DNA from 2 places in the Streptomyces sp. NPDC045846 genome. Region 1 is predicted to be linked to the other one. Evidence: riboswitches for the same ligand, from Rfam matches in the RefSeq annotation. Region 1 holds a riboswitch; the other holds the start of a gene.
What was found. A riboswitch is a leader RNA that binds a small molecule or an ion and turns the genes downstream of it on or off. The one in region 1 is predicted to bind cobalamin.
Positions count from the first base shown of each region.

Region 1 (7,403 bases):
AAGCGGGAGGCGGCCGACCGGGGCGCCGAGGTCGCCCAGCAGCTCCTCACCGACTCGCAGGACCTGATGGCCTGCGTGGCCTCGCTGGTGGCGGCGGCCGGGGTCGTGACCGTGCTGCATCCGGCGCTGCTCCCGCTGCTCCTGCTGGCCGCGCTGCCGCAGGGCGTGGCCGGGGTGAAGGCGGCGCGGGTGCACTACGAGGCGTCCCGGGCGATGAGCGCCGAGCGGCGCACCCTGAGTCTGCTGCGCTGGTTCGTGATCGACAAGGACACCGCCGACCAGCTGCGCTCGTGCACGATGGCCGAGTTCCTGCTGGAGCGCTACCGGGCGATCGGGCGGCGGGTGGACGCCGCGACCGACAGGGCCGTGCACCAGGGCGCGCGCTACTCGGTCGTCGGGGCGCTGGCGGGCGGGGTCGCGGCCGGGGTGGTGTGGGCGGCGCTCGCCTATCTGCTCGGCTCGGGGCGGATGTCGGTGGCCTCGGCGGGCACCGCGGTGTTCGCGCTGCGTACGGTCGCCTCCTCGCTGCGGGGCGTCGTCGGCTACGGGACGCGGCTCTTTCGGACCGGGCTCTACCTGGACGACTGGGCGGAGTTCATCGAGGAGGCCGGCGGCCACCGGATGGCGCGCGGCACGCTGGCGCCGGCCGCCCCCGAGGTCGTACGGGCCGAGTCGCTGACGTACCGCTATCCCGGCAGCGAACGGCCCGCCCTGGAGAAGGTGACGGTCCAGGTGCGCAGGGGCGAGGTGCTGGCGCTCGTCGGCGAGAACGGGTCCGGCAAGACCACGCTCAGCAAGCTGCTCACCGGGCTCTATCTGCCCAGCGAGGGGGCGGTGACCTGGGACGGGGTCGCGGTGGAGCGGTGCGATCCGCTGGCGCTGTGGCAGCAGACCGCCGTCGTGCCGCAGGGCTTCGCGCACTGGCCGATGTCCGCGCGCGACAACATCACGCTCGGGCAGCCGCACGGCGGCGACGAGGCGGTGCGCCGGGCCGCCGCCCACTCCGGCGCCGCGGAGGTCGTCGACGGGCTGCGCAGCGGTCTTGACACGCTGCTCGCCCGGGAGTGGTTCGGCGGCGTGGAGCTGTCCGGCGGGCAGTGGCAGCGGATCGCCATCGCGCGGGCCTTCCACCGCCCGGCCGGGCTGCTCGTGATGGACGAGCCCACGAGCGCGCTCGACGCCCGCGCCGAGCACCGCATCTTCACCGGGCTGCGCACCGTCGCGCGGGACCGGGCGGTGGTCCTGGTGACGCACCGCCTCGCCAACGTCGCGGTCGCCGACCGCATCGTGGTCCTCGACCGGGGCCGGGTCCTCCAGGAGGGCACCTTCGCCGAACTGGTCGCCGCCGAGGGCCTGTTCAGGGAGTTGTGGCTGTTGCAGAACGACCGGGGGGTGCCGGGGCCGCGCGCGGGTGCGTGAGCCCCGGGAGCCTCAGGCCCCGGTCCGGGCCCACTTCTGCTCGACCTTGCCGAGCCGCCAGTACGCCAGCGCGATCGCCCACACCACGACGAACAGGCCGACGATGACGAAGCCGACGTTGTCCAGGTTGAGGTCCGCGATCCAGCCGCTGACCGGGTCGGTGAGGTCGAACTTCTCGTGCAGCACGCCGACGAGTTCGATGGTGCCGATGAAGAAGGCCACCGCGATCGACAGGCCGGTGATGGTGAGGTTGTAGTAGACCTTGCGGACGGGGTTGGAGAACGCCCACTGGTAGGCGAAGTTCATGAAGGTGCCGTCCAGGGTGTCGAACAGGCTCATCCCCGCCGCGAACAGCAGGGGCAGGCACAGGATCGCGTACCAGGGCAGTCCGGCGGCGGCGCCCGTGCCGGCCATCACCATCAGGGTGACCTCGGTGGCGGTGTCGAAGCCGAGGCCGAAGAGGAAGCCGAGCGGGAACATCTGGCCGGGCCGGGAGATGGACTTGGTGAAGCGGCCCAGGATGCGGTTCATGAAGCCCCGCGAGTCCAGGTGCGCTTCGAGTTCCTTCTCGTCGTACGCGCCCGCGCGCATCGCCCGGAACACCTTCAGGATGCCGAACAGGGCGACCAGGTTGAGGGCGGCGATCAGGTAGAGGAAGGAGCCGGACGCGGTGGTTCCGACGACGCCGAGCACCTGGTGGGCGCGCGAGTCCTCGTTCATCAGGGTGCCCGCGAGCTGCGCGCCTCCGGCCACCAGGCCCGCCATGACGACCACGACGCTGGAGTGGCCGAGGGCGAACCAGAAGCCCACGGAGACCGGCCGCTTGCCGTCGGCCATCAGCTTGCGGGTGGTGTTGTCGATGGCGGCGATGTGGTCGGCGTCGAAGGCGTGCCGCATGCCGAGGGTGTAGGCGGTGATGCCGAGGCCGATGCCGTAGGTCTTGGTGCCCACGGCGTAGTGCTCGGGGGCCACGAGCAGGAACAGCACGCCGAAGGCGACGACGTGGAGGGCGGCTATCACCGTGAGGAGGACGGCGGTTCGGACGGTGTCCTCGCGCCGCCAGTGGAAGGACGGCGCGGCGGCGCCGGGCTCGGCGGACGTGCGAACGGGCAGGGTCATGCGGGTCACGCTCCAGCACCTCGTGGATCACTTCGTGAGATGCCGCGGCCGGTCTCCTGGCTGACGGGTGGGTGCGGCCGCCCGGCCTTCCCAGCCAGGTGGATCCTGGCCAGTGGCGTCGCGAGGGGACGGCAGCTCCCCGGCAGCCGGGGAACCCGATCACAGTGGCGAGGGCCGCTCCGGTTTCACACCGGTCTTCCCGAACACCACGGCCCGGTCACCCTAGACGCCGACGACTCGCCTGCCTACCTGCACAGCTGTGCAGGTATCGAAGATCACACGGGGCATCGCGGCGCCCTGCTGCGAGGATGCGGGCATGCATCTCGTCCCCGCCGAGCGCGTCGGCCACCGCACCATCGACGGACACCGGGTCTGCGACGCCATCGCGGCCATCGGTGACCCGGACCGGGTGCGGGCCTGGGCCGACCGGTTCTCCCTGCTCGCCGACGCCAACCGGCTCGCGCTGCTGCTCGCCCTGCACCGGGCCGGGCCGCTCGCCGTCTCCGACCTGGCGGTGGCGACGGGCATGCGCGACCCGGCCGTCTCGCAGGCCCTGCGGCTGCTGCGGGCGGCCGGGGCGGTCATGGGTGAGAAGGAGGGGCGGGTGGTGCGCTACCGCGTGGTCGACGAGGCGACCGCTCGCCTCCTCGACGCGTACGCGGCGGACGTACGCGGTTAGCGGTACCGGTACCGGCGTGCCCGACTCGTGCCGACGGCTTCCCGCCGGCACGAGTCGGGCCGGGCGCGGTCAGCGCCCGTCGTAGATCAGCGCACGCACCATGCGGCACGTCGTCTCCGACGGCGGGTGCACTCCGATGAGCGCGGCCACGGTGCGTATCGTGCGGTCGGGCGCCTGCTCGGGCCGGTAGACCCCCGTATCGAGCAGGGCGATGGCCAGGCGCATGGCCTTCAGGCGCCGGTTGTGGGACTCGTACCACACGCGCGGACGCCCGGCGGGCAGCGGGACCTTGCGAAGGGGCTGGAGGGACAGCTGTTTCGGGGCGTGCGAGGTGAGTACGGCAGCGGTCATGGGCATCCTCCTGGGCAGTCGGGAACCCTCACTTACTGCCTCCATTTTACTGGGGGGCACTGACAATCGGCCCTGGCCAGCGGGGCTTTGGGGGCTCGGCGCGGGTAGCCTGGCGGCATGGAGATCTGGATCAACCCGGCCTGTTCGAAGTGCCGCGGCGCGATGAGTCTGCTCGACGCGGAGGGCGCCGAGTACACGGTGCGGCGCTACCTGGAGGACGTGCCCTCCCCCGACGAGATCCGGGCCGTGCTCGACCGGCTCGGCCTCGAACCGTGGGACATCACCCGCACCCAGGAGGACGCCGCCAAGGAGCTGGGCGTCAAGGACTGGCCGCGTAACGCGGACGCGCGCGAGCGCTGGGTGACGGCGCTCGCCGAGCATCCGAAGCTCATCCAGCGCCCGATCATCACGGCGGACGACGGCACGGCCGTGGTGGGCCGCACCGACGAGGCCGTACGCAAGGCCCTGTCGCGCTAGTCCCGGCCGAGCCGCGCCTCGGCGTCGGCCAGCAACTCGGTTATCCGCGCCCCGAACCGTACGTCGCAGGGGTGCGCCACCCCCGTGCGGGCCGCCTCAAGCAGGGCGTCGAGCGCCCCGGCGAACGCGTCGAGCGCGCCGCCCCATTCGGGCATCACCGCGGCGCCCGCCGCGCCCAGCAGGGAGACCTCGACGCCCGCGGCGGCCGGCGGCGCGGTGAAGCTCAGGTCGGCGGTGCTGGAGGCGCCCGAGGCGTGCCGCAGGACCAGGTGGGCGGTGTCGCCGGGGCCCGCGGCGGCCGTCAGCGAGGTCACCTCGCCGAGCACCCCGGCGAGCACGGCGAGCGCGTGCGGGCCGACGTCCCAGAGCGCGCCCTTCTCCCCCCGCCAGGGCGAGGCGGCGTACGGGCTGCGCGCGGCGCTCGGGGTGAACAGCGACCCGTACCACCGGGCGTGCCCGGTGAACCAGCCGTCCACGGCGGCCTGTTGGGCCACCCACGCGGCGGTCTCCGGCGCGAACCGCAGCGTGAGGAAGACGACCGAGGCGACCTGGGCCCGCTCGGCCGCGGCGGCCAGTTCGCGGGCGCCCGCCACGCTCGTCGCGACCGGCTTGTCCAGGAGCAGATGACAGCCGGCCTCCGCGGCCCGTACCGCCAGCGGGGCCTGGACGTCCGGCGGCAGCGCGAACGCGACGGCGTCGCAGTCCCCGAACAGCGCGTCCGCGTCCTCGTACACCGCCACCCCGTGCTCCCCCGCGAGCGCGGCCGCGGCCTCCGGGCGGCGCCCCCACACGCCCGCGAAGTCGACGCCGGGGTGCGCGGCGAGCGCCGGCGCGTGGGTGGCGACGGCCCAGGGGCCGGTGCCGAGGAGGCCGATACGGGTGGTGCTGGCGGTCTGGTTCATGAGGACCAGTCTGCCCGGAGCCGCCGACGGCACCCCACCGGCGGGGGCGCGCCCGGTATACGGGACGTGCGGGCGCCGCCCCGCGAGCTCCGCTTCGGACGAACCGCCCGGGCCGTCGGGGCGCTTCTCGGAGGAACCGCACAAGCCGAGGCCTGCGGGCACCCGCGCGGCGCCCTCGGTAACACCGGGTTCACACACGGGCAACGGACGGGAAATGCCGGGGTGTGAGGCTGCCGCCATCGAGACAGCGCCGCAGCGTGGCAGCGCGCAGGCACCCCGCAGCTCCCGCGAAGGATGGCTTCCGTGACGTACAAGGCCGAGTACATCTGGATCGACGGCACCGAGCCGACCGCCAAGCTCCGTTCCAAGACGAAGATCATGGCCGGTTCGCCCGTCGCCGTCGCCGAGCTGCCCGTCTGGGGCTTCGACGGGTCCAGCACCAACCAGGCCGAGGGTCACGCCTCCGACCGCGTCCTGAAGCCGGTGTTCTCCTGCCCGGATCCGATCCGCGGCGGCGACAACGTCCTGGTCCTGTGCGAGGTCTTCGACATCGACGGCACCCCGCACGCGTCCAACACCCGTGCGCTGCTGCGTCCGTTGGCCGAGCGGTTCGCCGCGCAGGAGCCGATCTTCGGCATCGAGCAGGAGTACACCTTCTTCGACGGCGCCCGCCCGCTCGGCTTCCCCGTCGGCGGCTTCCCCGCCGCACAGGGCGGCTACTACTGCGGTGTCGGCGCGGACGAGATCTTCGGCCGCGAGATCGTCGAGAAGCACCTCGACCACTGCCTCGCCGCGGGCCTGAGCATCTCCGGCATCAACGCCGAGGTCATGCCGGGGCAGTGGGAGTTCCAGGTCGGCCCGGTGGGGCCGCTCGAGGTGTCCGACCAGCTGTGGGTGGCGCGCTGGCTGCTCTACCGCACCGCCGAGGAGTTCAACGTGTCGGCCACCCTCGACCCCAAGCCGGTCAAGGGCGACTGGAACGGCGCGGGCGCCCACACCAACTTCTCCACCAAGGCGATGCGCGAGGGTTACGAGGCGATCATCACCGCGTGCGAGGCGCTGGGCGAGGGCTCCAAGCCGATGGACCACGTCAAGAACTACGGTGCGGGCATCGACGACCGCCTCACCGGCCTGCACGAGACCGCCCCGTGGGACCAGTACAAGTACGGCGTCTCCGACCGCGGCGCCTCGGTGCGCATCCCGTGGCAGGTCGAGGTGGACAAGAAGGGCTACATCGAGGACCGCCGCCCCAACGCCAACGTCGACCCGTACGTGGTGACCCGGCTCATCGTCGACACCTGCTGCACCGGACTGGAGAAGGCCGGCCAGGTCTGAGCCGCCCGCCGGTCCCAAGGGCGTCCCCCGCTGCCGCGGTGGGCGCCCTTCGGCATGGGAGCGCGCCGAGTTGGAGCGATGGATTCCGGTCACGCTGTGCCAAGGATCCGTATCAGTCCGTGGGAGGGGGCTGCTGCGCGGGGCGAATCGTCTGGTTGAATGGGGCCATGTCCAGCATCCAGAACCCCGCGACAGGTCGCAGCGACCTCGAGCCGTTCTGGCCGTCCCGCCAGGACCACGACTTCGACCGGGTGTGTTGCCGCGCGACGAACGCGCCGGCCCTCTAACGCCTCGATCCACTCCAGGCCTTCGGCCGCCGCGCAACGACGTACGTCCCCATCGACGACTCCCGCGCGAAAGAGCTGACCCCTCATGGCGAACACCCGTACCCTCCCGAACTCCGACGCCCCCGCCGCCGTGCCGCTCGGCCGGCACCGACTGCGGGCCGTGGACCGCGACGAGGTGGCCGTCCCGGCCGCCGGTCAGGTCGTCGACTTCCTTCCGCCGGGCGCCACGTGGCTGCCCGCGCCCCAGCACACCCTGCCCGCCCTGCCGGGCCGCCCGCCGATGGTCGGCTACCTGGTGCTCGTCCCGGCCGACCAGCAGCCCGCGCTGCTCGCCGCGGCGCCCGAGCCCCTGGCGGCGGTGCCGGTCGAGCCCGCCGCGTTCGGCGGTGACGCGCTCGTACGGATCGACACCGTGCGCCGCACCGCGGAGGTCGACGGGGAGCTGCTCGATCTGACCTACCTCGAATTCGAGCTGCTCGCCCACCTGGTGGCGCATCCGCACCGGGTGCACACCCGCGACCAGCTGGTCACCACGGTGTGGGGCTACGGGCACGTCGGGGACGGCCGCACCGTGGACGTCCATGTGGCCCGGCTGCGCCGCAAGCTGGGCGCGAAGCACCGCGGGGCGATCCAGACGGTGCGCCGGGTGGGCTACAAGTACGCCCCCTGATGGGCCAGTTGGGCAGGGCGGGGCGCCGGGGGGCGTCCCGCCCTTCCGCGTGCGGCGGCCCTGCGGGCCGGTGACGCCCGAGGCCAGGGGTGTTGCCAGCCCCACCCCGGGCCGGGGGATGAACCCCGTGACGCGGGGCGGGCGCCCGGCGACACTGGTGACCG
Region 1 is NZ_JBWKKJ010000002.1:883,895-891,297, reverse strand. It holds gene AC07F3_RS08890 (ABC transporter ATP-binding protein) at 1-1,419, shown strand, start outside; gene nicT (Nickel transporter NicT) at 1,432-2,538, opposite strand; cobalamin riboswitch at 2,568-2,764, opposite strand; gene AC07F3_RS08880 (metalloregulator ArsR/SmtB family transcription factor) at 2,855-3,217, shown strand; gene AC07F3_RS08875 (hypothetical protein) at 3,287-3,568, opposite strand; gene AC07F3_RS08870 (arsenate reductase family protein) at 3,686-4,045, shown strand; gene AC07F3_RS08865 (Gfo/Idh/MocA family protein) at 4,042-4,947, opposite strand; gene glnII (glutamine synthetase) at 5,251-6,282, shown strand; gene AC07F3_RS08855 (winged helix-turn-helix domain-containing protein) at 6,655-7,239, shown strand.

Region 2 (7,403 bases), on a different contig from region 1:
GGCCCGCCACGCCCGGGCTTTAGAAGTCTTGCTGTTCGTTAGAAGTTCTAACACTCAGCTGGGGGAGTCGTCAATAACCTTCGTGATAGCCTCTAACTGAAATGGCGGCGGCTGGAGCCGCGACCGTAGCGAGAGGTGGCAGGCCGGTGGCGGACAAGAGCACCGGGACCCCGCGTGAGCGCTATCGCGCGCAGGTCCGGGCGGAGATCAAGCAGCACGCGTGGGAGCAGATCGCGACGGCGGGGGCGTCCGCGCTCTCGCTCAACGCCATCGCCAAGCAGATGGGCCTGAGCGGTCCGGCGCTCTACCGGTACTTCGCCGGACGCGACGACCTGATCACCGAACTCGTCCGGGACGCCTACCGCAGCCTCGCCGACACCCTCCGCGCGGCCGTCGCGGAATCGAAGACCGGTGCCGACGTCACCACCCTGGCGCAGGCAATGCGCGGCTGGGCCCTGGCGGATCCCAACCGGTACTTCCTGATCTACGGCACGCCCGTTCCGGGCTATCACGCGCCCGACGACACCACCGCGATCACCTCGGAGATCATGGCGATGCTGCTCGACGCCTTCGCCGCGCTGCCCGACGGACCCGTGACGCCGTTCGCCGCGCACCTCGAAGAACACCGCCAGTGGGCGGACGGCCACCCCGCCTCGCCCGTGGCGCTCCAGCGTGCGCTGGCCTTCTGGACGAGGCTGCACGGCGTGCTCTCTCTCGAGGCCGCCGGTCACTTCACCGGCATGGGGTTCGACCCCGCGCAGCTCTTCGCGGCCGAACTGGACAGCCTGTCGGCGCGGGGACCCCGCTGACCGCTGGACCGGCCGTGCGCGCTCCCGCACCCTGGTCCCGTGCCCGAGATCGCTTCCTCCCTCCGTGACCTGCCCGGCTCGTGGTTCGCGCGGTCCGACGCGCGTGCCTGGCGGTGCGGGCCCGCGCCCGGTCAGGTGCGGGACTTCCACGCCGCGCTGCCCGGCTACACACCCACTCCGCTGACCGAACTCCCTTTTCTCGCAAGGGAGTTGGCGGTCGACAGGGTGTTCGTCAAGGACGAGTCGGCGCGGCTGGGGCTGCCCGCCTTCAAGGCCCTGGGCGCGTCCTGGGCGGTCCACCGCGTCCTCGTCGAACGGGCCGCCGCCGGAGCGGGGCCGGACCCGGTCACCCTGGTGACCGCCACCGACGGCAACCACGGCCGCGCGGTGGCCCGCACGGCCCGCCTGCTCGGCCAGCGCGCCCACGTCTTCGTCCCGCGCGGCGTGCACCCGCTGGCGGTGTCCGCCATCGCCGCCGAACAGGCCGAGGTCACCGAGGTCGCGGGGCCGTACGACGAAGCGGTGCGCCGTGCGGCCGAGATGGCCTCCGGAGCAGACGCGGTGCTGGTCCAGGACACGGCCTGGCCCGGCTACGAGCGGATTCCCGGCTGGATCGTCGAGGGCTACTCCACCCTCTGCGCCGAGATCGACGAGCAGTTGACGGCCGCCGGGGTCGGCGAGGGGCCCGGCCTCGTCGCGGTTCCGGTCGGCGTGGGATCACTCGCCCAGGCCGTGGTCACCCACTACCGCAGCCGCCCCCACGGGCACGCCCCGGCGCTTGTGGTGGTGGAACCGGAGGCCGCGGCCTGCGTGCTGCGGAGCCTCCGGCTTGGCGCGCCGGTCGGCGTCACCACCGGCGCGACCACGATGGCGGGGCTGAACTGCGGGACCCCGTCCAGCATCGCCTGGCCCCATCTGCGCGACGGACTCGACGCGGCCGTCGCCGTGACCGACGCCGACGCCGCCCGCGCCGCGGCCAGCCTCGCGGAGCTCGGCGTCTCCTCGGGGCCCTGCGGTGCGGCGCCGCTCGCCGGGGTGCGGGCGATGCTCACGGGCGTCGGCGCCGACGCCCGCCGTGCGGCGCTGGGGATCGGGCCGGCCTCGGTGATCGTGCTGCTGAGCACCGAGGGCACGGCCGCCAACCCGCACGCGACCTCCGGTCGGACGACGGCGACTTGAGCTCACCTTGATGCCGGGGCCGGACAGGGCGATGCTGACCTGGCACGCTCGGGCGGCCGGGGGCGCAGGCCCGCGCCCCCGGCCGCCCGCTCAGCCCGAGGTCGTGCCCCGCTCACCCCGCCGCCGCTGGGCGTGCAGCTGACGCTGGTGGTCATCCGCCGTGACCGCGCGCAGTCCGGGCACCCGGCGGGGTGCGCCGTCCTCGCCGATGGCCACGAACGTCAGCCGGGCGGTGGCCACTTCGGCGGTGGGCCCCGAGGCGTTCCACCGCTCGGCGCTCACCCGTACGCCCACGTCCATCGAGGTGCGGCCCGCGTACTCCACGCAGGCGCGCACGCTCACCAGATCGCCCGCGTGGACGGGCAGCAGGAAGGTCATCCGGTCGACCGAGACGGTCACCGCGGGGCAGCCCGCGTGGCGTCCGGCGGCCGCCGCGGCGGCGTCGTCGATGAGTTTCATGATGACGCCGCCGTGGATGGTCCCGTACAGGTTGGTGTCGTGCTCGCTCATGATGTGGGCGAGCGTGACGTCCGAGTCGGCCGGGGCCTTGTGGGCCGGGCGGCCGGTGATGGTGTCCACGTCACAGTGCCTTTCAGTGCGGGGCGGGGAGGTGGCGCCGGGCCGCGCGGGCCGCCGCCGTCATCCGTTCCAGGGCCGGGCGGACCTCGGCCCAGTCCCGGGTCTTCAGACCGCAGTCGGGATTGATCCACAGCCGCTCGGCCGGTACGGAGCGCAGGGCCCGGGCGATGAGGCGCGCGGTCTCCTCCTCGTCCGGGACGCGGGGCGAGTGGATGTCGTACACGCCCGGGCCGACCTCGCGCGGATAGCCCGCCGCGGCCAGCTCGTCCGCCACGCGCATGTGGGAGCGGGCCGCTTCGAGGCTGATGACGTCAGCGTCCAGGTCGTCGATGGCGGAGAGGATCTCCCCGAACTCGGCGTAGCACATGTGGGTGTGGATCTGGGTGTCCGGGCGCACCCCGCTCGTGGTGAGGCGGAAGGCCTCGGTGGCCCAGGCCAGGTAGGCGGGGCGGTTGGCCGCCCGCAGCGGCAGCGTTTCGCGCAGGGCCGGTTCGTCGACCTGGATCACCGAAGTGCCGCTGGTCTCCAGGTCGTTGACCTCGTCGCGCAGGGCCAGGGCGACCTGGTGGGCGGTGTCGGCGAGCGGCTGGTCGTCGCGGACGAAGGACCACGCGAGCATGGTGACCGGTCCCGTGAGCATGCCCTTGACGGGACGGCCGGTGAGGGACTGGGCGTACGCCGTCCAGCGGACCGTCATCGGTTCCGGCCGGGAGATGTCGCCCGCCAGGACCGGCGGGCGGACGTAGCGGGTGCCGTACGACTGGACCCAGCCGTGCTGCGTGGTGAGGCAGCCGGTGAGCCGTTCGGCGAAGTACTGGACCATGTCGTTGCGTTCGGGCTCACCGTGCACCAGGACGTCGATGCCGGTCTTCTCCTGGAAGGAGACCACCTCGCGGATCTCGGCCTCGATGCGCTCCTCGTACGCGCCGGCCCCGATGCGTCCGGCGCGCAGGTCGGCGCGGGCGGTGCGCAGTTCTCCGGTCTGCGGGAACGAGCCGATCGTCGTCGTGGGCAGCGGCGGCAGCCGCAGCTGGGCGTGCTGGGCGGCGGCCCGGTGTGCGTACGGATGGGCGCGGTGGGTGTCGGCGTCGGTGACGGCGGCGGCCCGGGCGCGCACCGCCGGGTCCCTGGTGACGGCCGAGGCGGCGCGGGAGGCCAAGTCGGCCCGGTTGGCGGCGAGTTCGGCGGTGATCGCGCCCGTTCCGCCGGTCAGGCCGCGGGCCAGGGTGACGATTTCGGCCGTCTTCTGCCGGGCGAACGCGAGCCAGCGGCCGATCTGCGGCTCGATGCCGCGTTCGGCGGCCGCGTCGAGCGGGACGTGGAGCAGCGAGCAGGAGGCGGCGACGTCCACCCGGTCGGCGAGGCCGAGCAGCGTGGCCAGGGTGGACAGCGACCTCTCCAGGTCGTTGATCCATACGTTGCGTCCGTCGACCACCCCCGCCACGAGCCGCTTGCCGGGGAGCCCGCCGACCGCGGCGAGGTCGGCGAGGTTCGCGGCGGCGGGCCCGGTGAAGTCCAGGGCGAGCCCCTCGACGGGTGACTTGGCGAGCACCGCGAGCGCCTCGCCGAGCCGGTCGAAGTAGGAGGCGACCAGGAGCTTGGGGCGGTCGGTGAGGGTGCCGAGCTCGCGATAGGCGCGGGCGGCGGCGTTCAGCTCGGCGGGGGTGCGGTCCTGCACGAGAGCGGGCTCGTCCAGCTGCACCCAGGCGGCACCCGCCGCCCGCAGATCGGCCAGCACCCGCGCGTACACGGGCAGCAGCCGGTCCAGGAGGGTCAGCGGCTGGAAGTCGTCGGCCACCCCGGGGGCGGGCTTGGCCAGCAGGAGGTAGGTCACCGGACCCACGAGCACGGGGCGCGGAGCGTGTCCGAGTGCGAGGGCCTCTTCGAGTTGCCCGACCTGCCGGGAGGAGTCCGCGGTGAACACGGTGTCGGGGCCCAACTCCGGCACCAGATAGTGGTAGTTCGTGTTGAACCACTTCGTCATCTCCAGCGGCGCCGCGTCCTGGGTGCCGCGCGCCATGGCGAAGTAGCCGTCGAGGGCGCATCCGCCGCCCTCGGCGGACCGGGAGACCGGGGAGCGGTCGGCCGAGGCGGCGGCGCGGTGGCGCTCGGGGATCGCGCCCACCATGACGGTGGTGTCGAGGACATGGTCGTAGTACGAGAAGTCGCCGGTGGGCACTTCGGTGATCCCGGCGGAGGCCAGTTCCCGCCAGTTGGTGCGGCGCAGTTCGGCGGCGGTGCGCCGCAGTTCGTCGGCGCCGACGCGGCCCTTCCAGTAACCCTCGACGGCCTTCTTCAGTTCCCGGTTCGGGCCTTGCCGGGGGTAGCCGTACACGGTGGCGTGGGTCTCGGCGGCTGTGGGCTCGGTTGCCACGAGTCTCTCCTTCGCGAGCTCTTCGGTGGAGCGAACCCGGGACCGGGCGAAGGCGCGAAGGGACGACGGACCGAAAGGCGCGGCGCATGTGCCGTCACCGTCGGTGCGTACGCCGACCCGCCCTCGAGGTCACCGGGATCTCCGCGCGCGATCGGTCGCGCACGGGCAGTGGCAGGTCTTCGGACTCGCGGGCACGCCTCGTGACGTACGAGGCATCTACTGGCCGTCGCTTCCCAGGCCCGGCCGGGCCCAGTGCGTATGACGGCGGTCGTTCCCGCTCACCGCTGCGGGGCAGTCCCGGATTCCCACCGGGTTCCCTCTTGCGACGCATCCCGCCTGGCGGACGGGGCGAACCAGCTGCACCAGCAGCCTAGATGCTCGACCGGCGCCCCGGGAACCGCATTTCGGCGGCCCGCGCGGTGAGCTGCGGCACGTGGCGGCCCTGGCGGCGCCACACCGCGCGTCCGGCGCCGGTCAGCGGCTCCCGGTGAGGACCCGGCGGGCCAGGGTGAGTGCCGGGTCGCGGCCGTGGGCGAGGTCGTCCTCGGTGAAGACGGGGGTGCGCAACTGGGGCGGGATGCCCGGGCCGTCGAAGCTGTGGCCGGCGCGGTCGAGGTACTTCTCGTTGGGCAGGACGGCCGCCCAGTCCTTGGCCAGGGGGCGGAACAGGACGTCGGAGAAGACTCCCTGAGTGTTCTCGCCGATGCGGGTCACCCGGGGTGCGCGGCCCATCAGCGCCTGCGTGAACGTCTCCGCGGCGCTGACGGAACTCCCGCTCGTGAGCAGCGCCACGGGCCCGGTCCAGCGCGGGGCCGGGGCGGGGTGCACGACGATCGGCTGCGGGCGGGTGTAGCGGGCCGGATCGTCGGGGCCGTCGCGGGCGACCTTCGTGTAGGCCGTGTACGCGCGGTCGGTGAGGCGCGCGGCGATCCGCAGGCCGAGCGCGTCGGAGCCGCCTCCGTTGAGACGGCAGTCGATCACCAGGCCGCGCGGTCGGGCCGCGGGGGCGCCGGGCGGGATCAACGCGTCCAGGGCCCGGTCGAGTTCGGCCGCCTGCTGCTGGTAGCTGTCCCCGGCGGCGTACCCCTCGAAGGAGTCGATCCTCAGGTAGCCGACCCGGTCGGGGAGTTCGCCGACGACGAGCTTGCCCTGGCCGAACGTCCGCACGGGGGCCACGAGTTGGCGGGCTACGGCCTCGGCCGCCCGCCCGCGCAGCTCCGGGGTCGGCACCCTGGTTCCGGGCCGCAGCCCGAAGTAGACGGTCCTGCCCTCGTGGATCAGCGCCGTGTGGGCGTCGTGCAGCGGGCGGATCATGTCGGTGAGGATCCGCTGGAGCTCCGCGTCGGTGGTGCCCGGCGTGACGAGGGGGCGGTAACGGTCGCGGACCGCCTGCCAGTTGACGCCCTTGGCGGCGAAGAAGGGGTAGTTCTCCGCGAAGGTGGCCCAGAAGCGGTCGAACACCGCGAGCGGCCCCTCCTCCGCGGGCCGCCGGCACCGCTCGGGCAGGGCGGGCAGCCGCTTCAGATGACGTACGCCCGCCGCGTCGTCGGGCGCGAGGACGGCGTGCCCGTGCCCGTCGGGGGTGACCGTCATCGTCGCGACCGGGCCCTCGCCGTAGCGGGTCGCACCGGCCGGTCCCGGGGCGCCGACCTGGTCGGCGGTGACGGCGCCCGGCAGACAGCTGACCCGGGTCGTGTCGTACGTGGCGAGCTTCCCGTTCCCGATCGTCACCAGGGTGCCGTAACCGTCCATGCGCCACACCCCGTCCAGCGGCCCGCGCCCGGACGGGGCCGCGGACGCCGTACCGGCCGCCGTGACCGCCAGGGCGAGGGCCAGCGAGAGCGCCGCCGCCCGGGACGACATCCGTACACGCACCATGTGTGAGCCCCTCCCCGTGCCAAACCGACGATAGCGGCGGCCCCCGCCGTGGACATCGCCCACACGGGTCGACCCCGCCCTCCTTGAGCAGGAGCGATCCGTGGTGGAACGGAACGTGAGGAGGATGGACACCCTAGGCTTCCCTCTGGCATCCGGCCCCCGATCCCAGGAGCGCGCACCGTGTTCGACCTTGCACCGGAGTACCCGTACCCCGACGGCCACCGGCCCGACGAGGCGCCCGCGCCGCACGCGCTGCTCGCGCCCGTGACCGGCTTCCTGGGCACCTGGTACGGCCGGGGCGAAGGCGGATATCCCACCCTCGCCGGGGACTTCGCGTACGCGCAGGAGGTCACCTTCAGCCACGACGGCCGCCCCTTCCTGCGGTACGAGGCCCGCGCCTGGCTGCTCGACGAGGACGGCGCGCCCCTGCGGCCCTCGGCGCGCGAGAGCGGCTGGTGGCGGCTCCAGGCCGACGGCCGGGTGGAGGCCCTGATCACCCAGCCCACCGGCATCGCGGAACTCGCCGTCGGCACCGCCACCGGGAAGACGGTCGACCTCGCCACCGACCAGGTGGCCCTCACCCC
Region 2 is NZ_JBWKKJ010000001.1:950,969-958,371, forward strand. It holds gene AC07F3_RS04215 (TetR/AcrR family transcriptional regulator) at 102-809, shown strand; gene AC07F3_RS04220 (diaminopropionate ammonia-lyase) at 849-1,988, shown strand; gene AC07F3_RS04225 (acyl-CoA thioesterase) at 2,079-2,567, opposite strand; gene metE (5-methyltetrahydropteroyltriglutamate--homocysteine S-methyltransferase) at 2,581-4,941, opposite strand; cobalamin riboswitch at 5,095-5,315, opposite strand; gene AC07F3_RS04235 (S41 family peptidase) at 5,416-6,819, opposite strand; gene AC07F3_RS04240 (heme-binding beta-barrel domain-containing protein) at 7,000-7,403, shown strand, end outside.
Region 2: linked by a shared signal. The riboswitch ahead of metE (5-methyltetrahydropteroyltriglutamate--homocysteine S-methyltransferase) and the one ahead of nicT (Nickel transporter NicT) in region 1 are both predicted to bind cobalamin.